Regions from separate parts of the Streptomyces sediminicola genome, predicted to be linked through region 3. Evidence: riboswitches for the same ligand, from Rfam matches in the RefSeq annotation. Region 3 holds a riboswitch; each other region holds the start of a gene.

Region 1 (5,771 bases), 4.3 Mb from region 3:
GTGGCGGTCGGCGCGATCGCCAGCAGCAGCGAGTTGCGCAGGCCGGTGCGGGCGACGCGCTCGCGCAGCGCCTCCCACCGCTCGGGCCAGGCGTGCTCCACGCCGTAGTGGTCGGGGTGCAGCACGCCCCGGGCGGTACGGGTCTTCTCCCAGGCCGGCAGCGGGCCGTCGCGCTCGGCGAGGTCCGCGGAGGTCTCGTACGCCGTGAGCATGATCCGCTCGGCGATCCGGGTGGAGAGGGCCTTCGCCTCGGGGGAGTCGAAGGGCATGCGGAGCCGGAAGAAGACGTCCTGGAGGCCCATCGCACCCAGGCCCACCGGGCGCCAGCGGGTGTTGGAGCGGGCCGCCTGCTCGGTCGGGTAGAAGTTGATGTCGACGACCCGGTCGAGGAAGGTGACCGCGGTGCGGACGGTGGTGTCCAGCCGCTCCCAGTCGATGTCGTCGCCGCTCACGAAGGCGCCCAGGTTCACCGAGCCCAGGTTGCAGACCGCGCTCTCCCCGTCGCTGGTGACCTCCAGGATCTCCGTGCAGAGGTTGGAGGAGTGGATGACGTGGCCCGGTTCGGCGGTCTGGTTGGAGGTGCGGTTGGAGGTGTCCTTGAAGGTCATCCAGCCGTTGCCGGTCTGCGCCAGGGTGCGCATCATGCGGCCGTACAGCTCGCGGGCCGGCAGCGTCTTGCGGGCCAGGCCGGCCGCCTCCGCCGCGCGGTAGGCCGCGTCGAACTCCTCGCCGTACAGGTCCGGCAGCTCCGGCACGTCCGAGGGCGAGAACAGCGACCAGGTGCCGTCGGCGTCGACGCGCCGCATGAACTCGTCCGGGATCCAGTGCGCGAGGTTCAGGTTGTGGGTGCGGCGGGCGTCCTCGCCGGTGTTGTCCCGCAGCTCCAGGAACTCCTCGATGTCGGAGTGCCAGGTCTCCAGGTAGACCGCCGCCGCGCCCTTGCGCCGCCCGCCCTGGTTGACCGCGGCGACGGAGGCGTCGAGCGTCTTCAGGAAGGGGACGATGCCGTTGGAGTGCCCGTTGGTGCCGCGGATCAGCGAACCCCGGGAGCGGACGCGGGAGTAGGCGAGGCCGATGCCGCCGGCGTGCTTGGAGAGCCGGGCGACCTGGAGGTAGCGCTCGTAGATGGAGTCCAGCTCGTCCCTGGGGGCGTCCAGGAGGTAGCAGGACGACATCTGGGCGTGCCGGGTGCCGGAGTTGAAGAGGGTGGGGGAGGAGGGCAGGTAGTCGAGCCGGCTCATCAGCCCGTAGAGCGCGGCGACCTCGGCCACCGAGCGGTCCGAGTCGTCCGCGGCGAGACCGGCGGCGACGCGCAGCATGAAGTACTGGGGCGTCTCGACGACCTTGCGGGTGATCGGGTGCCGCAGCAGGTAGCGGCTGTGCAGGGTGCGCAGGCCGAAGTAGCCGAAGCGGTCGTCGGCGTCCGGGTCGACGAGCGCGTCCAGGCGCTCGGCGTGCAGCCGGACGAACGCGGCGGTGCGGTCCGCGATCAGCCCCTCGCGGTGACCGGTGGCGACCGACTCGGTGAAGGACGTGACGCCCTGGGAGGCCGCCTCGGCGCGGATGCCGAGGGTGAGCAGCCGGGCCGCCAGCCGGGAGTAGACCGGGTCCTCCGAGATCAGTCCGGCCGCCGCCTCCGTGGCGAGGTCCCGCAGCTCCGCCTCGTCGGCCCGCGCGGACCGGCCGCGCAGCGCGGCGGCGGCGACCCGGCCGGGGTCGGCGTCGGGGAGGTCGGCGGTCAGCGCGGTCAGGGTCCGCAGCAGCGCGGCACCGGGTCCGTCGGGTTCCGCGGACACGGGGGTCGCTGAGGCCGGATCGGCTGGCGCGATGGTCACGTGGGGCACTCCCTCGCTCGGCACGGGGCCTGGCGGAGGGCGGAGGCAGCTCACGAGCGCACGGGGGCGTCGCGTCCACCGGCCCATTCCACGAGGCCCGGACGTCATGGCACCCTGGCCGGACGGCCGGGGCGCACTGTCGGCAGGTCCTCGGACTGAAGCCTGTGCGGGCCACGCGAACACGCACAAGTACACCGTTGCGGGACAGTTCCGGATTCACACCGGATTCCCCTGCGGCGACAGCGAGCATGAGCATACATCTTGTGCCAGGCCCCGGGAGCACCCCCAGATGTTGTGTCAGGCTGGTATCGGAGGGGCGACGCGGGGTGAGTAGAGTGACCCCCGGACCGTGCGTCCGGGACACCCCCGGGCCCGCCGCCGGGCGGGCTTCGGACCGGGCCGACGGGCTTGCCCGGGCCCGGGCACGGGGCCTTCCGCGGGCGTCCGGCGGACGCGCCCGTACGGCCGTCGGCGCCCCGGGGACACGCCCGGCAGGCGCCCGTCCCCGCAGCACGGCGCCCCGGCACGCCGACCGCGTCGGGCCGGCACGCCGAACCGGCCCCGGAGGCGCCGGGCCGGTTCGCCGCGGACAACCCGAGGGGCCCGGCACGCCGAGCCGGCCCGCCCCGGGGCGTTCCGAAGGCCCCCCGACACGCCCGGCGGCCCTCGGCCCCGCCCTTCGTCTTGCCGTCAGCGTGTCGGTTCCGCCGTGGCCGGGGGCAGCTCCGCCTCGACGCCGGGATCGCCCACGTCCGCCGTGTAGTCGCCGGGGCGGGTCTCGTCGACGCCCTCGGGGGCACCCGCGGCCTTGAACAGGACCGTCGCCACCACGGTCACGAGGACGTTGAGCACGAACGCGGTGAGCCCGATGTAGCCGATCTCCCCGATGCCCGGGATCTCCTTCGCCGAGCCCCCGAAGTGCTTCTGCGTCGGCGAGGCCACCCCGTACGCGGCGACCGTGCCGTAGACCATGCCCACCGCCCATCCGGCGAGCAGCGCCCAGCGGTGGAACCAGCGGGTGAACAGGCCGCCGACCAGCGCCGGGAAGGTCTGCAGGATCCAGATGCCGCCGAGGAGCTGGAAGTTGATGGCGACCGTCTTGTCCATGCCCAGCACGAAGACCAGCGCGCCCACCTTCACCAGCAGCGACACCACCTTGGACACCCGCGTCTCCTGGTGCGGCGTGGCGTCCGGCCGGATGAAGTCCCGGTAGATGTTGCGGGTGAACAGGTTGGCCGCGGCGATGGACATGATGGCCGCCGGGACCAGCGCGCCGATGCCGATCGCCGCGAACGCCACGCCCGCGAACCAGTCCGGGAACATGTCCTCGAAGAGCTGCGGGATCGCCAGTTGCCCGTTGCTCACCCGGACCCCGGCGGCGATCGCCATGAAGCCGAGCAGGGCGAGCATGCCGAGCATCAGCGAGTACAGCGGCAGGATCGTGGTGTTGCGGCGGATCACCTCGCGGCTGCGCGAGGAGAGCGTCGCGGTGATCGAGTGCGGGTACATGAAGAGCGCGAGCGCCGAGCCGAGCGCCAGCGTGGCGTACGTCCACCGGCCCGCCTCGCCGGGTGCCAGCGCGCCCCGAGGCTGCCCGGTGGCCGGGTCGGTCTGCTCGAACGCCGCGCCCGCCTTGGCGAAGACGGCGTCGAAGCCGCCCAGCTTGACGGGGATGTAGATGATCGCCACCACGATCACCAGGTAGATCAGCGTGTCCTTGACGAAGGCGATCAGCGCGGGCGCCCGCAGCCCCGACGAGTAGGTGTACGCGGCCAGCACGCCGAAGGCGATCAGCAGCGGCAGGTCCTTCACGAACCAGTGGGTGTCCTCGCCGCCCCCGACGCCCATCACGTCCAGCACCGCCTGGATGCCGACGAGCTGGAGCGCGATGTACGGCATCGTCGCCAGGATGCCGGTGACGGCCACCGCCAGCGAGAGGCCCTTGGAGCCGAACCGGCCGCGCACGAAGTCCGAGGTCGTCACGTAGCCGTGCCGGTGGGAGACCGACCACAGCCGGGGCAGGAAGGTGAAGATCAGGGGGTAGACCAGGATCGTGTACGGCACCGCGAAGAAGCCCGCCGCGCCCGCCGCGTAGATCGCGGCGGGGACGGCCACGAAGGTGTAGGCCGTGTACAGGTCGCCGCCGAGCAGGAACCAGGTGACCCAGGTGCCGAACGACCGGCCGCCCAGTCCCCACTCGTCGAGGCTGTGCTCGTTCGCGGCCCGCCGCCAGCGCGCGGCGACGAAGCCGAGGACGGTGACGAGCGCGAAGAAGAAGACGAAGACGACGAGCGCGACGACGTTCACGCCGCCGTTCACCGCGGACCACCGCCCGTGCGGGCGCCCCGCGCGCGCTGGTCGCGCCGCCAGAGCGTGTACGCGGTCGCCGTCAGCGCCGTGGACAGGAGCACCCACGCCATCTGGTACCAGTAGAAGAACGGGATGCCGAAGAGGGCCGGGTCCACTCTCGCGTAGGAGCCGACCCACAGCATGGCGACGAACGGTGCGAGCAGGCACAGTCCGATGACGACGCGCGACGGTGTGACCGTCGGCGCGCGGTCGGTGTGCGGGGAATCTGGCATACGGTGGGCTCCGTCCCCTCGTGATCACCTGGTGCGGTGCGCACGAAAATGTAGGGGACGGCCCCGGGCCGGCGGAAGACCACGTCCGGGTGGGGGTGCGGACGGGCCCCGGACGGGTCGCCGGCCTGCCGGCGACAGGCGCCGGCCGGTCGAACTCCCTCAGTCCTGCGGGCGCTTGAGCCGGGCGACGAACTTGTAGCGGTCGCCCCGGTACACCGACCGCACCCACTCCACGGGGCGGCCGGAGCGGTCCAGCGAGTGCCGGGAGAGCATCAGCATCGGCAGCCCGACGTCGGTGCCGAGCAGCCCGGCCTCGCGCGGGGTGGCCAGCGAGGTCTCGATGGTCTCCTCGGCCTCGGCGAGATGGACGTCGTACACCTCGGCGAGCGCCGTGTAGAGGGAGGTGTACTTCGCCAGGGAGCGGCGCAGCGCGGGGAAGTGCTTCGCCGACAGGTGGGTCGTCTCGATGGCCATCGGCTCCCCGTTGGCCATGCGCAGCCGCTCGATGCGCAGCACCCGGCCGCCGGCGGTGATGTCCAGCAGCCCGGCGAGCCGGTCGTCGGCGGTGATGTAGCCGATGTCCAGCAACTGCGAGGTGGGTTCGAGGCCCTGCGCCCGCATGTCCTCGGTGTACGAGGTGAGCTGGAGCGCCTGGGAGACCTTGGGCTTGGCGACGAAGGTGCCCTTGCCCTGGATGCGCTCCAGGCGGCCCTCCACGACCAGTTCCTGGAGCGCCTGGCGCACGGTGGTGCGCGAGGTGTCGAACTCCGCGGCGAGCGTGCGCTCGGGCGGGACCGGGGTGCCCGGTGCCTGGGTCCGGACCATGTCGAGCAGGTGTTTCTTCAGTCGGTAGTACTTGGGCACGCGCGCGGTACGGACGCTCGCCCCGCCCTCGTTCTCCGCACTGCTGACGTCGGTGCTCATGGTCTGCCTTCCCGGCTCCGGGTCCCGAAACGACCGACGTCCCTCATCGGCCACGGTGCACATCGTGGCACGGCCGCGCACCGGCACGGTCCGGCACGCTCCGTGATCCCCTCTGTATACCCGCGCGCCCCCCGTTGGTCTAGTCCATATCACGGGCTTCCGGCTGTCGTTCCCGGTGGTGGGGAGGGCGGTGGTCCACCCGTCCGCCGCGGGGCCGACACGTGACCCCGGTCTGTCCGAACTGTCCCTTGGGGAATGAAAGGTCCCTGCATATCTCGGTCGCATCACGGACGCCCGGAGCGCGCCTGATCACCCTTGACAGCCCTATTGGTCTGGGCCAAGCTCCCCGTGCTGGTCTACACCATTGGTCCAGTCCCGGCCCCAGGAGCGGTACGCGTTCACGCTCGACCGCAGGGAGGCAGGGGGGTTT
Region 2 (5,771 bases), 1.3 Mb from region 3:
CACGGGGGCAGTCTTCCGTTTGACGGTCCGAAAACCCAAACGGAACGTCCCGGCCGGTTCCCGGGAGGCTCGGGCACGCGTCGCCGAGGGCGCTCCTCGCTCGGATCAGGCCAGTGGCACGATCCGAAACGGAACCGGCGTGCCGGGGCCGGGGCGGCGGCCCGGCGGGGTCACACCAGGGGCGTGAGGAAACGGCGCACGGCCTCTTCGTAGGGCTCGGGGGCGGCGTTCCACATGGCCGCGTGGGGGGCGTGCCGGACGGTGTGGAGGGCGACCATGCGGGGGTGGGTTTCGGCCAGTCGCCGGGAGGGCCCCCAGGGGGCCACCCGGTCGTCCGGGCCGTGGAAGATCAGGGTGGGCACGGCGGGGCGGTACAGGCCGGCCTCGTGGCGGTCCCGGTCGGCGTGGAGCCCGGCGCGGCCCTGGGCGGCGCGCACGGCGAGCGGCAGCAGCGGGGCGGGGGTGTGGCGGGCCGCGGCGAGGGCGCGCAGGGTCGCCTCCCAGCTCAGTACCGGGGAGTCGAGGATCAGGCCCGCGACGCGGTCGCGCAGGTCGGAGAGGGCGGCGGTGCGCAGGGCCATGGCGGCGCCGGTGGACCAGCCGAGCAGCACCACCTGGCGGGCGCCGTGGTCGACGGCGTAGCGGAGGGCGGCGTCCACGTCGCGCCACTCGGTCTCGCCGAAGTGCTGGAGCCCGTCCGGGGAGCGCGGGGCCCCGACGTCGCCCCGGTAGGCGAGGGCGAGCACGGGCAGGTGGCGGCGGTGCAGGGCGGCCATCACGTTGAGGGCGTGCTCGCGGGTGGTGCCGAGTCCGTGCACGGCGATGAGCCAGGTGGTGCGGGCCCCGGGCAGGAACCAGGCGGGCAGCGGGCCGAGTTCGCCGGGCACCCGCACGTCGGTGTGGTCCAGGCCGAGGGCGGTGCGCGGGGTGCCGACGTGCAGGTTGGGGGTGAGCCAGACGTGGTCGCCGGCGGCGAGGGTGCCGTGGGTGACGCCTTCGAGGCGGCGGACGACGGTGTCGGCACCGTGCCGGGTCCCGCTCAGGACGCCGCCGACGACCGCGTGGGTGCCGTCGCCGGCGAGTCCGTACCGGCCGGGACGGAGCGCGGCCAGGTCCCGGGTGAGGGTGATCTGGCCGGCGGCGGTGCCGTGCACGGTGAGCCGGGGTTCGGTGGGCAGCGGCCGGCCGGGGGACGCCTTGAGCGCCGCGTCGCTGGCGAACCGGCCGGCGGCGACGCTCGCTGCGCCGGCCGCCAGGGCTGCGGTGAGGGCGGCGGCCGTGGCTGTGACTGTGCGCATGGGGCCAGTCTCCCGGTGGAGTCGGAGGGCGGCCAGTGGACGGACGGCGGGGGGTGACGCGCCGGGTCCGCGGGCCGTCGGCGCGGGGCGGGGGCGGGGGCGGGTCCGTGCCGCCTCCGGTACCCGGGAAGCGGCGGGGTACGCCCGCCCCGTCACCGCCGGCCGTACCCCCGCAGCCGTCTCGCGGCGTCGGCGAGCTGGGGCTCCGTCAGGAGGGCGGGGGTGCGGCCCGGGACGGCGGAGGCCGTGAGCCACAGGCGGCACATCCACTCGAGCTGGGCGGTGCGGTCGTACGCCTCGTCGAGGCCGGCGCCGTGGGTGATCGTGCCGTGGTTGGCCAGCAGGCAGCCGGAGCGGCCGTCGAGGGCGGTGAGCATGGCGCGGGCCAGTTCCCCGGTGCCGTAGGGGGCGTAGGGGGCGACGCGGACGGGGCCGCCCAGCGCGGCGGCCATGTAGTGGACCGGGGGGAGTTCGGTGACGAGGGTGGAGACCGCGGTGGCGTACAGGGCGTGGGTGTGGACGACGGCGCGGGCGTCGGTGGTGCGGTAGACGGCGAGGTGGAGGGGGAGTTCGCTGGTGGGGACCAGTGTGCCGAGGACCTGGCGGCCGTCGAGGTCGACGCCGGTCACGTCGTCGGGCGTGAGCCGGTCGTAGGGCACGCCGGAGGGGGTGACGAGCACGGTGTCACCGACCCGGACCGAGACGTTCCCGGAGGTGCCGACGACCAGTCCGTCGGCGACCGTGCGCCGGGCGAAGGTGACAAGTGTCTCCCAGTCCCGAGGTGTAGCCGGCCGGTCGCCCCTGTTGTCCGTCATGTCCCGTGCCCCCTTCCGGGCGCCGGGGCCTCCCGGCGCGCTCGCCGCGCCGATCCTGCCAGGGACGTCTCCGGAGCGCAGCGGCGCGGGCACGGAGCGCCAGCGCGGCGGGGGCGGGGCGGGAGCGGGCACCCCCGTTTCCGGTCACCACGGGGCCCGATCCAGTTCATCTTCCGTTCACCCGGGTTACCTACGTTCGTCGCGCCAATGACCTCGAACGATTGCCTGGGTAAATGGAAAGCTTCTCGCTGATCCTCGCGATTGTGGTGGTAACCGCACTCGCGTTCGATTTCACGAACGGTTTCCACGACACCGCGAACGCGATGGCGACGACCATTTCGACCGGTGCGCTCAAGCCCAAGGTCGCGGTGGCCATGTCCGCCGTGCTGAACCTCGTGGGCGCCTTCCTCTCCGTGGAGGTCGCCAACACGATCTCCAAGGGTCTCGTCGACGAGACCGGCATCCGGCCCGAGGTCATCTTCGCCGCCCTGGTCGGCGCGATCCTCTGGAACCTGCTGACCTGGCTGGTCGGGCTCCCCTCCAGTTCCTCGCACGCCCTGATGGGCGGTCTGATCGGTGCCGCGGTCGCCTCCGCCGGCGTCGGCGCCGTCCACGGCGGGGTGCTCCTGACCAAGGTGCTGCTGCCCGCCGTCGCCGCCCCGGTCGTGGCCGGCGTCGCGGCGCTGGTCGGCACCCGGCTCACCTACCGCCTGGGCCGCAAGGCCGACGGCAAGGCCGCCGAGAAGGGCTACCGCGCCGGGCAGATCGCCTCGGCCGGCCTGGTCTCGCTGGCCCACGGCACCAACGACGCCCAGAAGACGATGGGCATCATCACCCTGGCCCTGATCGCCGGCGGCGCCCTCGCCCCCGCCTCCGACCCGCCCCTGTGGGTCATCCTCTCCGCGGGCCTGGCGATCGCGCTCGGCACCTACCTCGGTGGCTGGCGCATCATCCGCACCATGGGCCGGGGCCTCACCGACCTCCAGCCGCAGCAGGGCTTCGCCGCCCAGACCAGTGCCGCCACGGTCATCCTCGCCTCCTCGCACCTCGGCTTCTCCCTCTCCACCACGCACTCCGTCTCCGGCGCCGTGATGGGCTCGGGCCTCGGCCGCAAGGGCGGCGTGGTCCGCTGGTCGACCGCGACCCGGATGTTCGTCGCCTGGGGCCTGACGCTGCCGGCCGCCGCCTTCGTCGGCGCGCTCGCCGAGTGGGTCACCAAGCTCGGCGACTGGGGCACGGCGCTCGTCGCGGTCTTCCTGGTGGTCTCCAGCGCCGCGATCTGGAAGATCTCCCGCCGCGAGGTCATCGACCACACCAACGTCAACGGCGACGAGCCGGCCGCCGGGCCGGAGCCGGAGCCCGTCGGCGTGGTGACCGCGGCGATGGCCGCCGTGACCCCGCCGCCCGCCCTGACCGACGACCTGAAGGCCACCCTCCCGGCCCCCGCCGTGACCGCCGGTGCGCCCGACGCGCCGCCGACGCCGGCCGCCACCCCCGTCTGAGCCCGCCGGGCCCGGCTCCCGCACCGCGCCGGGCCCTCGCGGCCGGGTACGAAGGAAGAGAACCGTCATGAACATCGACTGGGCTGCCCTCGGCTCCGTCTTCGGAGTCAGCCTCGTGGCCACCGTGGGCCTCGTGGCCCTCTTCACCCTCGGCATCGTCGGCCTCTCCCGCCAGGAGCGGGCCGTCGCCCGGGGCGAGTCGGCGGCGCTCGCCGTCACCGGCGCGTACGCCTGCTTCGCGGCCTGCGCCGCGGCGGTGGCCTACGGGATCTACATGATCGTCGCCTGACCCTCCGGAAGGACGGCGTCCCCCGGGGCGCCCTTCGGGAGGACTTCGCGCGGGGCGTGGGACGGGAAGCGCCGTCCCACGCCCCGCGCGCCTCGCGCACCCCGCGCGCCTCGCGCACCCCGCGCGCCTCGCGCACCCCGCGCGCCTCGCGCACCCCGCGCGCCTCGCGCACCCCGCGCGCCGGTGTGCCGGCGCGCACCCGCGCCCTGTGGCCTCCCGCACACTCCTCCTTCGCAGGTCAACGGCAGGTTGACGGGTGTTCGCGGAGCGTGGTGGACTGCCGGGAGCCATCACGGCGGCAGGAGAGGAAGCCGGTGCGAATCCGGCGCGGTCCCGCCACTGTCACCGGGGCGTCATGCCCCGGGAGCCAGGAACTCTCGCCGCCGGTCTCGTCGAACCAGGGCGCGGACACCCTGAGTGAGGACCTATCGCCATGCGCGGCTGCCGTTCGAGGTACACCCACGACGCTCCCCCCGTCCCCCCGGCCGGCTGAGCGCCATGCGGGCCGAACGCGTCTTCGCGTACGGCGCCGCCGCCGGCCTCCTCGGTGACCTCCTCCTCGGCGATCCGCGCCGCGGACACCCCGTCGCCGCCTTCGGGCGGGCCGCGGGTGCCGTGGAACGGGCGCTGTGGCGGGACCACCGGGGCCGGGGCGCGCTGCACACCCTCGTCTGCGCCGGCGGCGCCGTGGCCCTCGGGGCCGGTGCCGCGCGGGCCGTCCGGTCCCGGCCGGCCGCCTCCGTCGCGCTGACCGCCGCCGCCACCTGGGCCGTCGTCGGCGGCACCTCGCTGGCGCGCGAGGCACGCGCCGTCGGGCGGGCGCTGGAGGCCGGGGAGGTGGACACGGCACGGGAGCGGCTGCCGCACCTGTGCGGGCGGGACCCGCGGGCCCTGGACGCCGACGGGATCGCGCGGGCCGTGGTGGAGTCCGTCGCCGAGAACACCTCGGACGCCGTGGTGGGCGCGCTGGTGTGGGGCGCCGCGGCCGGGGTGCCGGGGCTGCTCGGCTTCCGCGCGGTGAACACCCTCGACGCCATGGTCGGGCACAAGTCGCCCCGGTACCGGCGCTACGGCTGGGCCTCGGCCCGGCTCGACGACCTCGCGGGCTGGCCGGGCGCCCGGCTCACCGCCGTCCTCGCCACCGTCGCCGGCCCGGACCCCCGGGGCGCGGCGCGGGCCTGGCGGGCCGACGCCTCCCGGCACCCGAGCCCCAACGCCGGTCCCGTCGAGGCGGCCTTCGCGGGCGCCCTCGGCGTCCGGCTGGGCGGCACGCTCTCCTACGGCGGGCGCGTCGAGCACCGGCCGGTGCTCAACGGGGCCGGGGGCCGTCCGGCCGGGGCCGCCGACATCGAGCGGGCCGTCCGGCTCTCCCGGCGCGTGGGTCTGCTCGCGCTCGGCGTGTGCGCGGGCGCGCGCCTCCTCACGAGCGCCGCACTCGCCTGCACCCGGTCCGGCGCCCGCCCCGGTCGCGCCCGGCCGGCCGCCCTCGCGGGGCGGCCGGCGAAGGGACGGGTGTCGTGAGCGGGGGGCTTCTCGTCGCCGGCACCACCTCCGACGCCGGCAAGAGCGTGGTCACCGCCGGGATCTGCCGGTGGCTGGCGCGGCAGGGGGTGCGGGTCGCGCCGTTCAAGGCGCAGAACATGTCCCTGAACTCGTTCGTCACCCGCGAGGGCGCCGAGATCGGCCGGGCCCAGGCCATGCAGGCCCAGGCGTGCCGCGTCGAGCCGAGCGCGCTGATGAACCCGGTGCTGCTCAAGCCGGGCGGCGAGCGCAGCAGCCAGGTCGTGCTGCTCGGCAAACCGGTCGGCGAGATGAGCGCCCGCGGCTACCACGGCGGACGGCAGGCGGCCCTGCTCGGCACGGTGCT
Region 3 (5,771 bases):
GTACCAGTCGCCGCCGAGGGCCGCGGGGAAGCTGGCCGGGCGGTAGGCGGCCCCGGCGGCGAAGGGCGTGAGGTCGGGCAGGCGGGGCAGCAGCGCCCGCTGGAACTGCTCGGCGCTCTTGCGGACCCGCTGGTAGAGGCGGGCGTTGTCGATGGCGACCGCGGCGGTGCCGGCGAGGGCGCGGATCACGCCCTCGTCGTGCCGGTCGAAGGGGCGGCCGTCGCGCCGTTCGGAGAGGTAGAGGTTGCCGTAGATCCGGCCGCGGACACTGATGGCGATGCCGAGCAGGGTGTGCATGGGAGGGTGGCCGGGCGGGAAACCGGCGGACTCCGGGTGGCGGGCGATGTCGTCGACGCGCAGCGGCTCGGGGTGGCGGATCAGGTGTCCCAGCAGGCCCCGCCCCCGGGGGAGTTCGACGCCCCCGAGGTCGCCCAGTTCGGCGGCGGTGAGGCCGAGCGGGATGAACTCGGCGAGGTAGCGGCCCTCCTCGTCGAGGACGCCGAGTGCGCCGTAGCGGGCTCCGACCAGGTCCATGGCGGTGCGCACGATGCGGCGCAGCACCGTGGCCAGCTCCAGGTCGCCCGTGATGTCCACGACCGCCTTGAGGAGTTCCTGGAGCGTGTTCTGGGCGCGGGCCAGGGCGTGCATCTGCTCGCCGATGCGGTCCAGGTCGGAGCTGAGCGGCAGGTCGAGCATCGACATGTAGGGCGTGTCGTCCGCGCCCGCCCCGTGGGGACCGTCGTCCGCGTCCGGCGGCTGCCGTCCATCCCGCTCCGTCACCGCTGCCTCGCTTCCGCCGTCCGTTTCCGGGTGCCCCGCCGGGCGCCGTGGTCAGGGCGCGGCGTCCGGGTCTCTCCGCCATCTGAACCGCGGGTCCGCCCCGCCGCCCGCCGACTGGCCGGACGGACACCGCGGGCACCCGAACGGCCCAGCGGCTCCCCGCTCCCCCGGGCAGCCCCTCCCGGACCGGCCCGGGGCCCGGTGCGGGCGGTGCCGGGGGCGGCTCCGTCAGGGACCCGGAATTGCTAATCTCGGCAACCGCGCAGGTCGCGGCGGAGGGACGCGGGTCCCTCCCGGGCGGGGCGCGGGCAGCCGCGGTGGCGCGGGGACGGGTGACGAGGTGCTGAGGAGCGGTGGGATGCAGGAAGCCGGGAGCCGCCGGTCGGGGACCCGCGGGGGCGCCGGGAGGGCGGCAGGGCGATGAGCACTCCGCTGTACAAGCTGAAGGCCGAGTTCTTCAAGACGCTCGGTCATCCGGCGCGCATCCGGGTCCTGGAGCTGCTGAGCGAGCGGGAGTACGCGGTGGCGGAGATGCTGCCGGAGGTGGGCATCGAGCCGGCGCACCTGTCGCAGCAGCTCGCGGTGTTGCGGCGGGCCAACCTGGTGGTGTCGCGCAAGGCGGGCTCGACCGTGTACTACTCGCTGACCAGTCCGCACATCGCCGAACTGCTCGCGGTGGCCCGCACCATCCTGTCCGGGGTGCTGGCCGGGCAGGCCGAGTTGCTGGCGGACCTGCGCACGGACACCGGGGCGAAACCGCCGTCCTGACCGCTGCGGGGCATACCGGGCACCGTCGCACCGTAAAATCGTGCTTCCACCAGGCAGTTGAGTGAAGGAGACACGAGGCCGGCATGTTCGACGCGCTGAAGAACCTCAAGGACAAGGACGCCCTGAAGAACCTGAAGGAGAAGGCCGAGGAGGTCGCCGGCACGCACGGCGACAAGATCTCGGACGGACTGGAGAAGGTCGGCGAGTTCGTCGACGGCAAGACCCGCGGCAAGCACAGCGACAAGATCGACACGGCGGTCGACAAGGCGCAGGACTTCGTCGGGAAGCTGGGCGACAAGGACGAGAAGGGCGACAAGGACGGCAAGGACGAGAAGAAGTCCTGACCGGCCGCTCCCCCGTCGCGCCGCTCCCGCTCCCGGGCCCGAGGGCTGTTCGGAGGTCCGGGAGGAGGCGGTGCGGCGGGCGGGGCGTCCGGCGTGCGGGTCGGGTGCGGGCGCGGCCCGCAGGTCCTTCCGGGAGACCTTGCCGACACCGGTCCGCGGGAACTCGGTCACGAACGCGACGCGGTCGGGCACCTCGTACGCGGCCGGCCCCCGTTCGTGGACGAAGCGTGTGATCGCCACCGGCCGGGGCCGTTCGGCGCCGGAGCGCAGGATGACGTAGGCGCAGGTGCGTTCGCCGAGGTGGGGGGCGGGTTCGAGGTGGTCCGGTGGCCGCGCCGGCGACGGCCCCCGCCTGAACGCGGGGCGGACCGCCCCCGCCGGGCGGGGTCGCGGGCCCGGCGGCGAGAGCCGCGGCGCCCGTCCCGGGCGGCGGCGTGCGACCGTCCCGCGACCCGGTGGCGTGGATCCGCCCGGCCGTCGCGGCGTCCCGCCGGGGAACCGTCTGCCGCGCCGGGGCGGGGGCCGCACCGCACCTTCCGCACGACGCCGTGGGGCGGCACCGGTGCCCGGCGGGTGTCCACGCCGCCATCCGCATGGCGGACGTGTCGCCCGCCCAAGGGCGTGGGCGTCTAGGGTGGGCGGTGCAGCTGGTTCGCCCCGTCCGCCAGGCGGGATGCGTCGCAAGAGGGAACCCGGTGGGAATCCGGGACTGCCCCGCAGCGGTGAGCGGGAACGACCGCCGTCATGAGCACTGGGCCGAAGGGCCTGGGAAGCGACGGTCAGTAGGTGTCCTCCTCGGTGACCGAGAAGGACGTGCCCGCGAGTCCGAAGACCTGCCACCTGCCCGAGCGCGCACCCCGCGCGCCCGGACATCCCGGTGACCTCGAGGGCGGGTCGGCGTACACACCAGACGGACGAGCGCGGCGGACCGGCGTGCTGTCGTCCCGTCCGGTCCGTCACCCCTTCGCGCACTCGTCCCGTCGCCGGGACCTCAGGGATCCATCTCGCGAAGGAGATCTCCGTGACCACCGAGTCCGCAGCCGCGGCAGCACGGGCCACCGTGTACGGCTACCCCCGTCAGGGCCCGAACCGGGAACTGAAGAAGGCGGTCGAGGGCTACTGGAAGGGCCGCGTCGGCGCCGACGCCCTCCACGCCACCGCCGCCGCACTGCGCCGCGACAACCGGCGGCGACTCGCCGAGGCCGGCATCCACGAGGTGCCCACCGGCGACTTCTCGTACTACGACCACGTGCTCGACACCACCGTCATGGTCGGTGCCGTGCCGGAACGGCACCGTGCCGCCGTCGCCGCCGACCCGCTGGACGGCTACTTCGCCATGGCCCGCGGCACCCAGGAGGTGGCGCCGCTGGAGATGACCAAGTGGTTCGACACGAACTACCACTACCTGGTGCCCGAACTGGGCCCCGACACCGTGTTCACCGCCGACTCCTCCCGGCAGGTCGCCGAGGTGCGCGAGGCCCTCGCGCAGGGCCTCGCCCCCCGGCCGGTCCTGGTCGGACCGGTCACCTACCTGCTGCTCGCCAAGCCCGCGCCCGGCGTCGCCGAGGGGTTCGACCCGCTCACCCTGCTGGACCGGCTGCTGCCCGTCTACGCCGAGGTGCTGGCCGACCTGCGCGCGGCGGGCGCCGCGTGGGCCCAGCTCGACGAACCCGCCCTGGTCCAGGACCGCACGCCGGCCGAACTGAACGCGGCCGGGCGGGCCTACCGCGACCTCGGCGGACGGGAGGACCGGCCCCGGCTGCTGGTCGCCTCCTACTTCGACCGGCTCGGGGACGCGCTGCCGGTGCTGGCGAAGGCGCCGGTCGAGGGGCTGGCGCTGGACTTCGCCGAGGCCGCCGCGGGCAACCTGGACGATCTCGCCGCCGTGGGCGGGCTGCCGGGCAAGCGGCTCGTCGCGGGCGTCGTCGACGGCCGCAACGTGTGGGTCAACGACCTCGCCCGCTCACTGACCACTCTCGGCACGCTGCTGGGCCTGGCCGGCCGGGTCGACGTCTCCGCCTCCTGCTCCCTGCTGCACGTGCCGCTGGACACCGCCGACGAGCGGGACATCGATCCGCAGATCCTGCGCTGGCTCGCCTTCGCCCGGCAGAAGACCGCCGAGATCGTCACCCTGGCCCGCGGCCTCGCCCACGGCACCGACGCCATCGCCGCCGAACTCGCCGCCAACCGGGCCGACCTGGCCTCCCGCGCCGACTCGCCGATCACCCGGGACCCGGCGGTGCGCGCCCGCGCCGCGGCCGTGACCGACGCCGACGGGCGCCGCTGCCTGCCCTACGCGGAGCGGACCGCCGCCCAGCGCGCCCGCCTCGGCCTGCCGCTGCTGCCGACCACGACGATCGGCTCGTTCCCGCAGACCACGCAGGTGCGGACGGCCCGCGCCGACCTGCGGGCCGGGCGGATCGGCCGGCCCGAGTACGAGGAGCGGATGCGGACCGAGGTGCGGGAGGTCGTCTCGTTCCAGGAGAAGGCCGGTATCGACGTGCTGGTGCACGGCGAACCCGAGCGCAACGACATGGTGCAGTACTTCGCCGAGCGGCTCACCGGCTACCTGGCGACCCGCAACGGCTGGGTCCAGTCGTACGGCACCCGGTACGTGCGCCCGCCGGTGCTGGCCGGTGACATCGCGCGCCCCGCGCCGATGACGGTGACCTGGACGACGTACGCCCAGTCGCTGACCGGCCGTCCCGTCAAGGGCATGCTCACCGGTCCGGTGACGATGCTCGCGTGGTCCTTCGTCAGGGACGACCAGCCGCTCGGCGAGACCGCCCGCCAGGTGGCCCTCGCCCTGCGGGACGAGGTCGCGGACCTGGAGGCGGCCGGGACGTCGGTCATCCAGGTCGACGAGCCCGCGCTGCGCGAGACCCTGCCGCTGCGCGCCGCCGGGCGCCCCGCCTATCTCGCCTGGGCGACGGAGGCGTTCCGGCTGACCACGAGCGGGGTGCGGCCGGACACGCAGATCCACACGCACATGTGCTACGCCGAGTTCGGTGACGTCGTGCGGGCCATCGACGATCTCGACGCGGACGTCATCAGCCTGGAGGCGGCCCGCTCGCACATGCGGGTGGCCCGCGAACTCGCCGCGCACGGCTATCCGCGCGAGGCCGGCCCCGGTGTCTACGACATCCACTCCCCGCGGGTGCCGGACACCGAGGAGGTGGCCGCCCTGCTGCGCACCGGGCTGGCGGCGATCCCCGCCGAGCGGCTGTGGGTCAACCCGGACTGCGGGCTCAAGACCCGGGGCTGGCCGGAGACACGGGTGTCCCTGGAGCATCTGGTGGCCGCCGCCCGGACGGTCCGCGAGGAGCTGACCGGGGGCTGACGCCCCACGGCGGGGGCGCGGCCCGGGACCGCCCGGCGCGGTTCCCGGGCCCGCGCCCGCCCCGCCGGCCGCGCTTCCGTACGGGCCGGAGCTACCGTGACCGGGCGCGCCCCCGGCACCGCCGCGCCGCGGGAGCGCACCGAGGACGACCGGATTCGCCAAGGAGGTCCCCATGTCCGGTGAACACGTCACCGACCGGCCCGAGGTGCCCGCCGCCCGCCGGCCCGCCGGGTACGGCCCCTGCGTGCTGCTCAAGCACGGGGAGATCTTCCTGAAGGGACGCAACCGCCGGCGGTTCACCGAGCGGCTGCAGGACAACCTGCGGATCGCGCTGCGCGGGGTGGGCGGCTCGACGTGGATCAAGACCGCGCAGAACGTCACGGTGCTCGGCGGGCAGGTCCCCCGGGAGGTCCTGGTGGAGCGGGCGCGCAGGGTGGTCGGCTTCAACGCGGTCGAGCCGGCCGTGCGCGTCCCGAGCGACCCCGGCGAGATCACGCGGGCGGCCGTCGACGCCGTGCGCACCGCCCTCGCCCGGCGCC
Region 4 (5,771 bases), 6.2 Mb from region 3:
CCCGGTGGGAGCCGTTGGGCCCGGACCACCTGGCGCCGCTGGGGTGGCTGGCCGACCCCTTGCTCGGACCGCTGCTGACCCCGGAGCGGGGGCGCGAGCTGCTGTCCACCCCGAGGGGCGGGCAGAGCGGGCGGGTCCCGGCTCCGGCGCCCGCGGCCGATCCGGGCGGTCTGGCGTGGCTGGCGGAGCCGGCCCCGGGCAACCACCTCACCGCGTACCGGTTCGTGCTGGTGGAGGGGGCGGAGCCGGACGAGTTGCCCGGTCTCCTCGCGGACGGGGACGCCGTGCTGAGTGAGCCCCTGCCCCTCCAGGAGGCACGGATGAGGCAGCGACCGCGTCAACGGGCGTTCGCGCCCTGGGAGGAGCGGGCTCTCGTGGCGGTCGGCCGGGCCGGCCCCGGGTGGAGCTTCGCCTTCGACGGCGAGCCCTTCCCCTTCGACGGCCGGCCGATCGTCTCCCCGGTCGCGGGCGCCGGGCCGGGCATGCGCGCGGTGGTGGTGTGGGGCGGGCTGAAGGTCGTCGGCAGGTCACCGTTCTTCCACCTGTCGGTGGCGGAGGGCGGGGTCGAGCGGTACGCCTTCACGTACGAGGACGGTGCGGTCCGGCGGAGCGGGCGGATACCGGAGGCGCTGGACCCGGACCACCACTTCGGTGACGCGAAGGACGCTGCGGACGTCGCCAGCGCCAAGGCGGCGGAGGGTGCGCTGCTGGCGGCGGTGGCCGGGGAGTTCGGCGTCGGCCTGCCGCGTCACGCGCTGACGCGAGGGCGGCTGCACACGTTCACCACCCGCGCCTGGAGCCAGCAGACGAACGGCGAGGGGGGGTACGCGGTGGCCCGCATCCGGTGAGGACCCGGTGTCCTCGGCCCGGCAAGCGGCATCGAGCACGGGTTAGGTTAGCCTTACCTCATGGCGAAGAGTCGGCGGTTGGTGCCGCAGAATCCCCGGATGTTCCGTGCCCGTGTCCTGCGCAGTGAGCGCGTCTCGCCGTCCTTGCAGCGGGTGACCGTCGGCGGTGAGCGACTGGGCGAGTTCGCGTGGCTGGGGTACGACCACTGGTTCCGGCTCTTCCTCCGGCTTCCGCACCAGCGGCGACTGCGGCTGCCCGAGTTCACCGGGTCGGCGTGGTGGCAGCCGTATCTGGCGATCCCCGAGGAGGAGCGCCCGCACTGCGCCAACTACACGGTCGCCGGCTTCCGGGCCCAGGCGGCGGAGATGGACATCGACTTCGTGGTGCACCACGGGCCGACCGGAGAGATCGAGGGGCGGGCGGCGATCTGGGCCTGCGCCGCCCGGCCGGGGGACGCGCTGGCCGTGCTGGACCAGGGGGTCCTCTTCGACTGCCCGCCCGACGCGTCCGAGGTGGTCGTCGTGGCCGACGAGACGGGGCTGCCCGCCACCGCCGGCATCCTGCGCTCCCTGCCCCGCGAGACCGTGGGCCGCGTGATCCAGGAGGTCCCCACCGAGGGTGACCGGCGTCCGCTGGGCGGGCCGGACGGGGTCGCCGTGTCCTGGATCGTGCGGGAGGACCGGCGTTCCGTGCCCGGGGCCGCCGCTCTCGGGGCGCTGCGCCGGCTCACCACCGCCGACGCGGCCGGGTACGCCTTCGTCGTCGGCGAGTCGACCCTCGCCACGGAGGGCCGCCGCCACCTGCACCGGCTCGGTCTGCCGAAGGACCGCATCACCTTCTCGGGCTTCTGGCGCCACGAGGCGACCGCTCGGGCCGCCTGATCCCCGGCCTCCCTCACGTGCCGTCCTCCGCGCGGGCCGTGTCGTGCGGCGCGGTCAGGCAGCAGTCGCCGCAGGGGCGTCCCGCCGGGGCCCGGTAGTAGAGGCAGCAACTCCGGCGGCGGAAGGCGAGGTTCGCCCCGGCGAGCCGGCCCGTGCCGGTGAGCGGCGGCCTGCCGAGCAGGTCGGCCGTGAGGGCGGCGAGCACGCCACGGAGGCCGGGATGGGCGGCGAGCAGGGCGCGGGCCGCCTCGGCGAGCGCGGAGGCGGCGTTGCCGTCGAGCAGGCGGTGCGCGATGCGCGGGTGCGGCCCGGCGGCGAAGGCCCGGAGGTGGGCGTGGACTTGGCCGGCGAGCGCGCCGGCGGGGTCCGGGAGGGCGGCGGCGTGCCAGCCGGCGGCGCGGGGCAGGCGCAGCGCGGGCCCGTCGTCGGCGCGTTGCAGTGCGGTGAGGTCCGGGACGATGCCGTGGACCACGGTGCAGGCCAGGGCGGGCGACCACAGCCGGGCGACGTGTCCGAGGTGGGCGATGGAGAGGCCGACGCGGGGTTCCGGGGCGCGGTGGCGCTCGGCGACCGCGCGGGCCAGGTCGGCGAAGCCACGGGCGTAGGCGGCGCCCACGGGGTGCCAGCCCTCGGCGGGGCCGCCCACGGTGAGGGCGAAGAAGCCGCCGTACCGGGCGACGTCGGCCAGGGCGGCGGTCACGCTCGCCTCGTCGGCGCGGGCGGCGGCGGGCGGGGACGCGGACACGGCGCGGCCTCAACGGGCCGCGCGGCGCGGCGGCGTGAAGGCGTACAGGTCGAGGATCTCGGGGCGGTCCGCGATGCCGGGGCCGCCCGCGCGTATCCAGGCGAGGACGTCCTCGGTGGCGTACGGGTCGTTGACCAGGCCCAGCCAGACGGGGCGGGCGCCGGCCGCGCGGCCGGCGGCGGAGGGCTGGACCACGATGACGTTGGCCTGGTCGCAGACGTCCAGGCAGGTGGAGACGCGGACGGGGACCTCCGCGCGCAGGCGTGCGGTCTGTGCGGCGTGGTCGCCGCTCACCTTGGGCGTGCCGCAGCAGCAGTCCCGGCAGACGACGACCCGGCAGGGCGGGGCGCCGTAGGCGGTGGAGGGGGTCGTGCGGGAGGCGGAGTGGGCGGCGGGGGCCGCCTCGCCGGGTGACGCGGGCATGGCGCATCGGTCCTCTCCCCGGGGAGATCCGCCCCGGCGTCCGTGGAGGGGCGACCGCGTGAGTCTCCTGGCTCTCGGGTCGATGCTCGCCCCGGCCTTCCCGCCCGCGGGTGTGCGGGCCGTGGCCTCGAACGGGGTCCGCTCGCCGATCACAGTGGCGGGACCGCGCCGGATTTCCACCGGCTTCCTCGGTTCGCCGTCGCCTTGTCGCGGGCCATCCTCGCATCCGGTACGGCTCCGCGTCATCCGGATGGGCGAGCCGTACCGGCGGGACGGGACGGGCCGAGCACGGCGGGACCGTGGTCCGGCGTGGCTTCCGGCCCGGGGTGCCCTACCCGAACCCGCGCCCGGTTCCTTCCGCACACCGGCCCGCGGTGGTTCCCGGCCCGGCGCCCCTCGGGGCGCACGCCCGGACCGGCACGGCGCGGCAGACCAACCTCGGGGCGCACGCCCGGACCCCGCCCGGTTCCCGGCCCGGCACGGAAGTCCGGCCCTGGGGACGCACGCCCGGCCCGGTGCACGCGCCCCGCGCCACCCCACCCCGCCCCGCCCCGCCCCGCCCCGGGCACCCTCCCGACCGTCCCGGGGCTCACATCCCACGCCGGGGCGGGCTCGGGGAGGGAGCCCGTGCGGCACGGCGGTCAGGACCATGCCGCACGGGCGGTTCAGCGGGCCCGTGTGTTCCGCGGCGGGCCCGGTCCCGCTCAGGTGGCCGGACCGCCCCGCGTGGTGATCCGGGTGACGGCTTCGAGCGTCAGGGCACGGTCGTGCGGTTCCCGGTCCAGGGCCCGGTGCAGGGTCAGCCCCTCGATGAGGGCGTCGAGTTGGCGGGCCGTGTCCGGGTCGAAGTGCGCTTCCAGGCGGACCCGGCTGTGCCGCATCCAGGTGTGGGTGAGTTCGCGGTAGGAGGGGGAGCGGGCCGCGAGGGTGTACAGCTCCTGGGTGAGGACGAGGTCGCGCCTGCTGCCCTCCGACAGGGCGTGCACGAGGTCGGCCACCGCCTCGCGGGCATGGTCCTGGTCGGCGACGCCGTCGAGGTGGGCGTCGAAGACGGCGACGATGTGGTCGATGAACCTGCCGAACGCCTCCCGCAGCAACCGGTCCATGCCGTTGAAGTGGTACGTCATGGACCCCAGCGGCACCTGGGCGCGCTGGGCGATCCTCCGGTGGGAGACCCGCGCGATGCCCTCCTCGGCGATGAGGTCGAGGGTGGCGGCGATGATGCGTTCGCGGCGCTGGGGGTCGGTGTGTCCGGTGGCCACGGCAGCGGGCTCACAGGGTCCGGACGGTGCGGGCCGGGTTGCCGACGGCGACGACACCGGGCGGCACGTCCTTGGTGACGACCGCTCCGGCGCCCACGACGGAGTCGTCGCCGATGGTGACGCCGGGCAGCACGATGGCGCCGCCCCCGATCCACACGTTGTCGCCGATGACGATGGGCCGGGCGGCCTCCAGTTTGTCCCTGCGCGGCCCCGGCTCCAACGGATGGGTCGGTGTGAGCAGTTGGACGTTGGGCCCGATCTGGCAGTCCTCACCGATGGTGATGGCGGCGACGTCCAGCGCAGTCAACTGGTAGTTGACGAAGGTGCGGGCACCGATGCTGATGTGGGTGCCGTAGTCGACGTACAGGGGCGGCCGGACCTGGGCCTCCTCCCCCAGCGAGCCGAGGAGTTCGGCGAGCAGCGGCCGGGCGGCGTCCGCGTCCTCGGCGAAGGCGGCCTGGTAGCGGGCGGCCAGCCGTACCGCCCGCTGCTGCATGCGGGCGATCTCGGGGTCGTCGGCGAGGTAGAGGTCGCCCGCACGCATGCGTTCGAGCTGGGTGCGCGGGTCCCCGGCGAAGTGGTCCGTCGGCATGCGTACGACCGTACACCCGGGAGTGTACGTACGTACCCTCGCCGCGCGAGTCGTCCGCCGTGGGCTTTCCGGCCGACCCGCCCCGCTCCCCCCGTCATGGCCCCGGCCCGCCCCACCCGCGCCCGCCCTCACTCCCCTGACCTCACGACCCTGACCTCACGGCCGCCGGGTGCGCAGCACCCCCGCCAGGGACACGACCAGGAGCCCGGCGAGGGGCACCACGAGCAGCCCGGCCCGGAGGCTGGTGGCGTCGGCGACCAGGCCGACCAGCGGCGGCGGCAGCAGGAAGCCCAGGCGCATCAGCCAGGAGACGAGGGTCAGCCCCGATCCGGGCTTGAGGCCGGGCAGCGAGTCGGCCTCGTGCATGGCGGCGGGGACGAGGGTGGCGACGCCGAATCCGGCGGCGGCGAAACCGAGGACCGTCCCCGGGACCGTCGGCACGGCGAGCGCGAGGCCCATGCCGACGGCGACGATGAGGCCGCCGGAGCGGGCCACGGCGCGCTGCCCGAACCGGTCGACGAGTCGGTCGCCCATCAGGCGGCCCACGAACTGGGCGCCGACCAGGGCGATGTAGCCGGAGGCGGCCACGGCCGCGGTCGACCGCAGGGAGTCGGAGAGGTAGAGGGCGGCCCAGGAGTTGCCGGCGTCCTCGACGACGGTGCCCGCGGTGGCGATGAGGACCAGGGCGGTCAGCACCCAGGCGACCCGACGGCCCGGCGACGCGCCCCCCTCGGCGGGGCGGGCGTCACCGCCGGGGGTCTCTTCCCCGTCGGCCCCGGTCTCCGGACCGGGGAGGCAGAAGCGCAGGGCGACGCAGGCCGCGGCCACGCACAGCAGGCCCGAGACGACGAGATGGGGGCCGCGGGCCAGTCCGAGGGCGATCGCCGCGGCGGCCATCGCACCGCCGGTGACGGCGCCGACCGACCAGATCGCGTGGAAGGAGTTGATGACGGAGCGTCCGTAGCGGCGCTGGACGCGCAGGCCGTGGGCGTTCTGCGCGACGTCGGTGACGGCGTCCA

What was found. Region 3 has a riboswitch for cobalamin ahead of metE (5-methyltetrahydropteroyltriglutamate--homocysteine S-methyltransferase). Riboswitches for the same ligand answer to the same signal wherever they lie in the genome.
Positions count from the first base shown of each region.
Region 1: another riboswitch for cobalamin. It lies ahead of VM636_RS10025 (ribonucleoside-diphosphate reductase subunit alpha); the one in region 3 lies ahead of metE (5-methyltetrahydropteroyltriglutamate--homocysteine S-methyltransferase).
Region 2: another riboswitch for cobalamin. It lies ahead of VM636_RS23495 (cobalamin biosynthesis protein); the one in region 3 lies ahead of metE (5-methyltetrahydropteroyltriglutamate--homocysteine S-methyltransferase).
Region 4: another riboswitch for cobalamin. It lies ahead of VM636_RS02140 ((2Fe-2S) ferredoxin domain-containing protein); the one in region 3 lies ahead of metE (5-methyltetrahydropteroyltriglutamate--homocysteine S-methyltransferase).

Region 1 is NZ_CP144555.1:2,322,184-2,327,954, reverse strand. Features, by position in the region: gene VM636_RS10025 (ribonucleoside-diphosphate reductase subunit alpha) at 1-1,835, opposite strand, end outside; cobalamin riboswitch at 1,959-2,098, opposite strand; gene VM636_RS10020 (sodium:solute symporter family protein) at 2,526-4,154, opposite strand; gene VM636_RS10015 (DUF3311 domain-containing protein) at 4,151-4,417, opposite strand; gene VM636_RS10010 (GntR family transcriptional regulator) at 4,577-5,341, opposite strand.
Region 2 is NZ_CP144555.1:5,349,090-5,354,860, reverse strand. Features, by position in the region: gene VM636_RS23520 (hypothetical protein) at 1-3, opposite strand, end outside; gene VM636_RS23515 (alpha/beta fold hydrolase) at 171-1,298, opposite strand; gene VM636_RS23510 (class II aldolase/adducin family protein) at 1,451-2,113, opposite strand; gene VM636_RS23505 (inorganic phosphate transporter) at 2,347-3,615, shown strand; gene VM636_RS23500 (hypothetical protein) at 3,683-3,904, shown strand; cobalamin riboswitch at 4,169-4,301, shown strand; gene VM636_RS23495 (cobalamin biosynthesis protein) at 4,403-5,425, shown strand; gene VM636_RS23490 (cobyric acid synthase) at 5,422-5,771, shown strand, end outside.
Region 3 is NZ_CP144555.1:6,628,417-6,634,187, reverse strand. Features, by position in the region: gene VM636_RS29215 (GAF domain-containing SpoIIE family protein phosphatase) at 1-702, opposite strand, end outside; gene VM636_RS29210 (metalloregulator ArsR/SmtB family transcription factor) at 1,201-1,548, shown strand; gene VM636_RS29205 (antitoxin) at 1,632-1,892, shown strand; partial or broken gene entE (2,3-dihydroxybenzoate-AMP ligase) at 2,004-2,207, opposite strand; cobalamin riboswitch at 2,541-2,731, shown strand; gene metE (5-methyltetrahydropteroyltriglutamate--homocysteine S-methyltransferase) at 2,914-5,232, shown strand; gene thiI (tRNA uracil 4-sulfurtransferase ThiI) at 5,405-5,771, shown strand, end outside.
Region 4 is NZ_CP144555.1:461,514-467,284, forward strand. Features, by position in the region: gene VM636_RS02125 (SMI1/KNR4 family protein) at 1-848, shown strand, start outside; gene VM636_RS02130 (siderophore-interacting protein) at 909-1,730, shown strand; gene VM636_RS02135 ((2Fe-2S)-binding protein) at 1,744-2,475, opposite strand; gene VM636_RS02140 ((2Fe-2S) ferredoxin domain-containing protein) at 2,485-2,898, opposite strand; cobalamin riboswitch at 2,959-3,088, opposite strand; gene VM636_RS02145 (TetR family transcriptional regulator) at 3,603-4,160, opposite strand; gene VM636_RS02150 (sugar O-acetyltransferase) at 4,171-4,752, opposite strand; gene VM636_RS02155 (MFS transporter) at 4,909-5,771, opposite strand, start outside.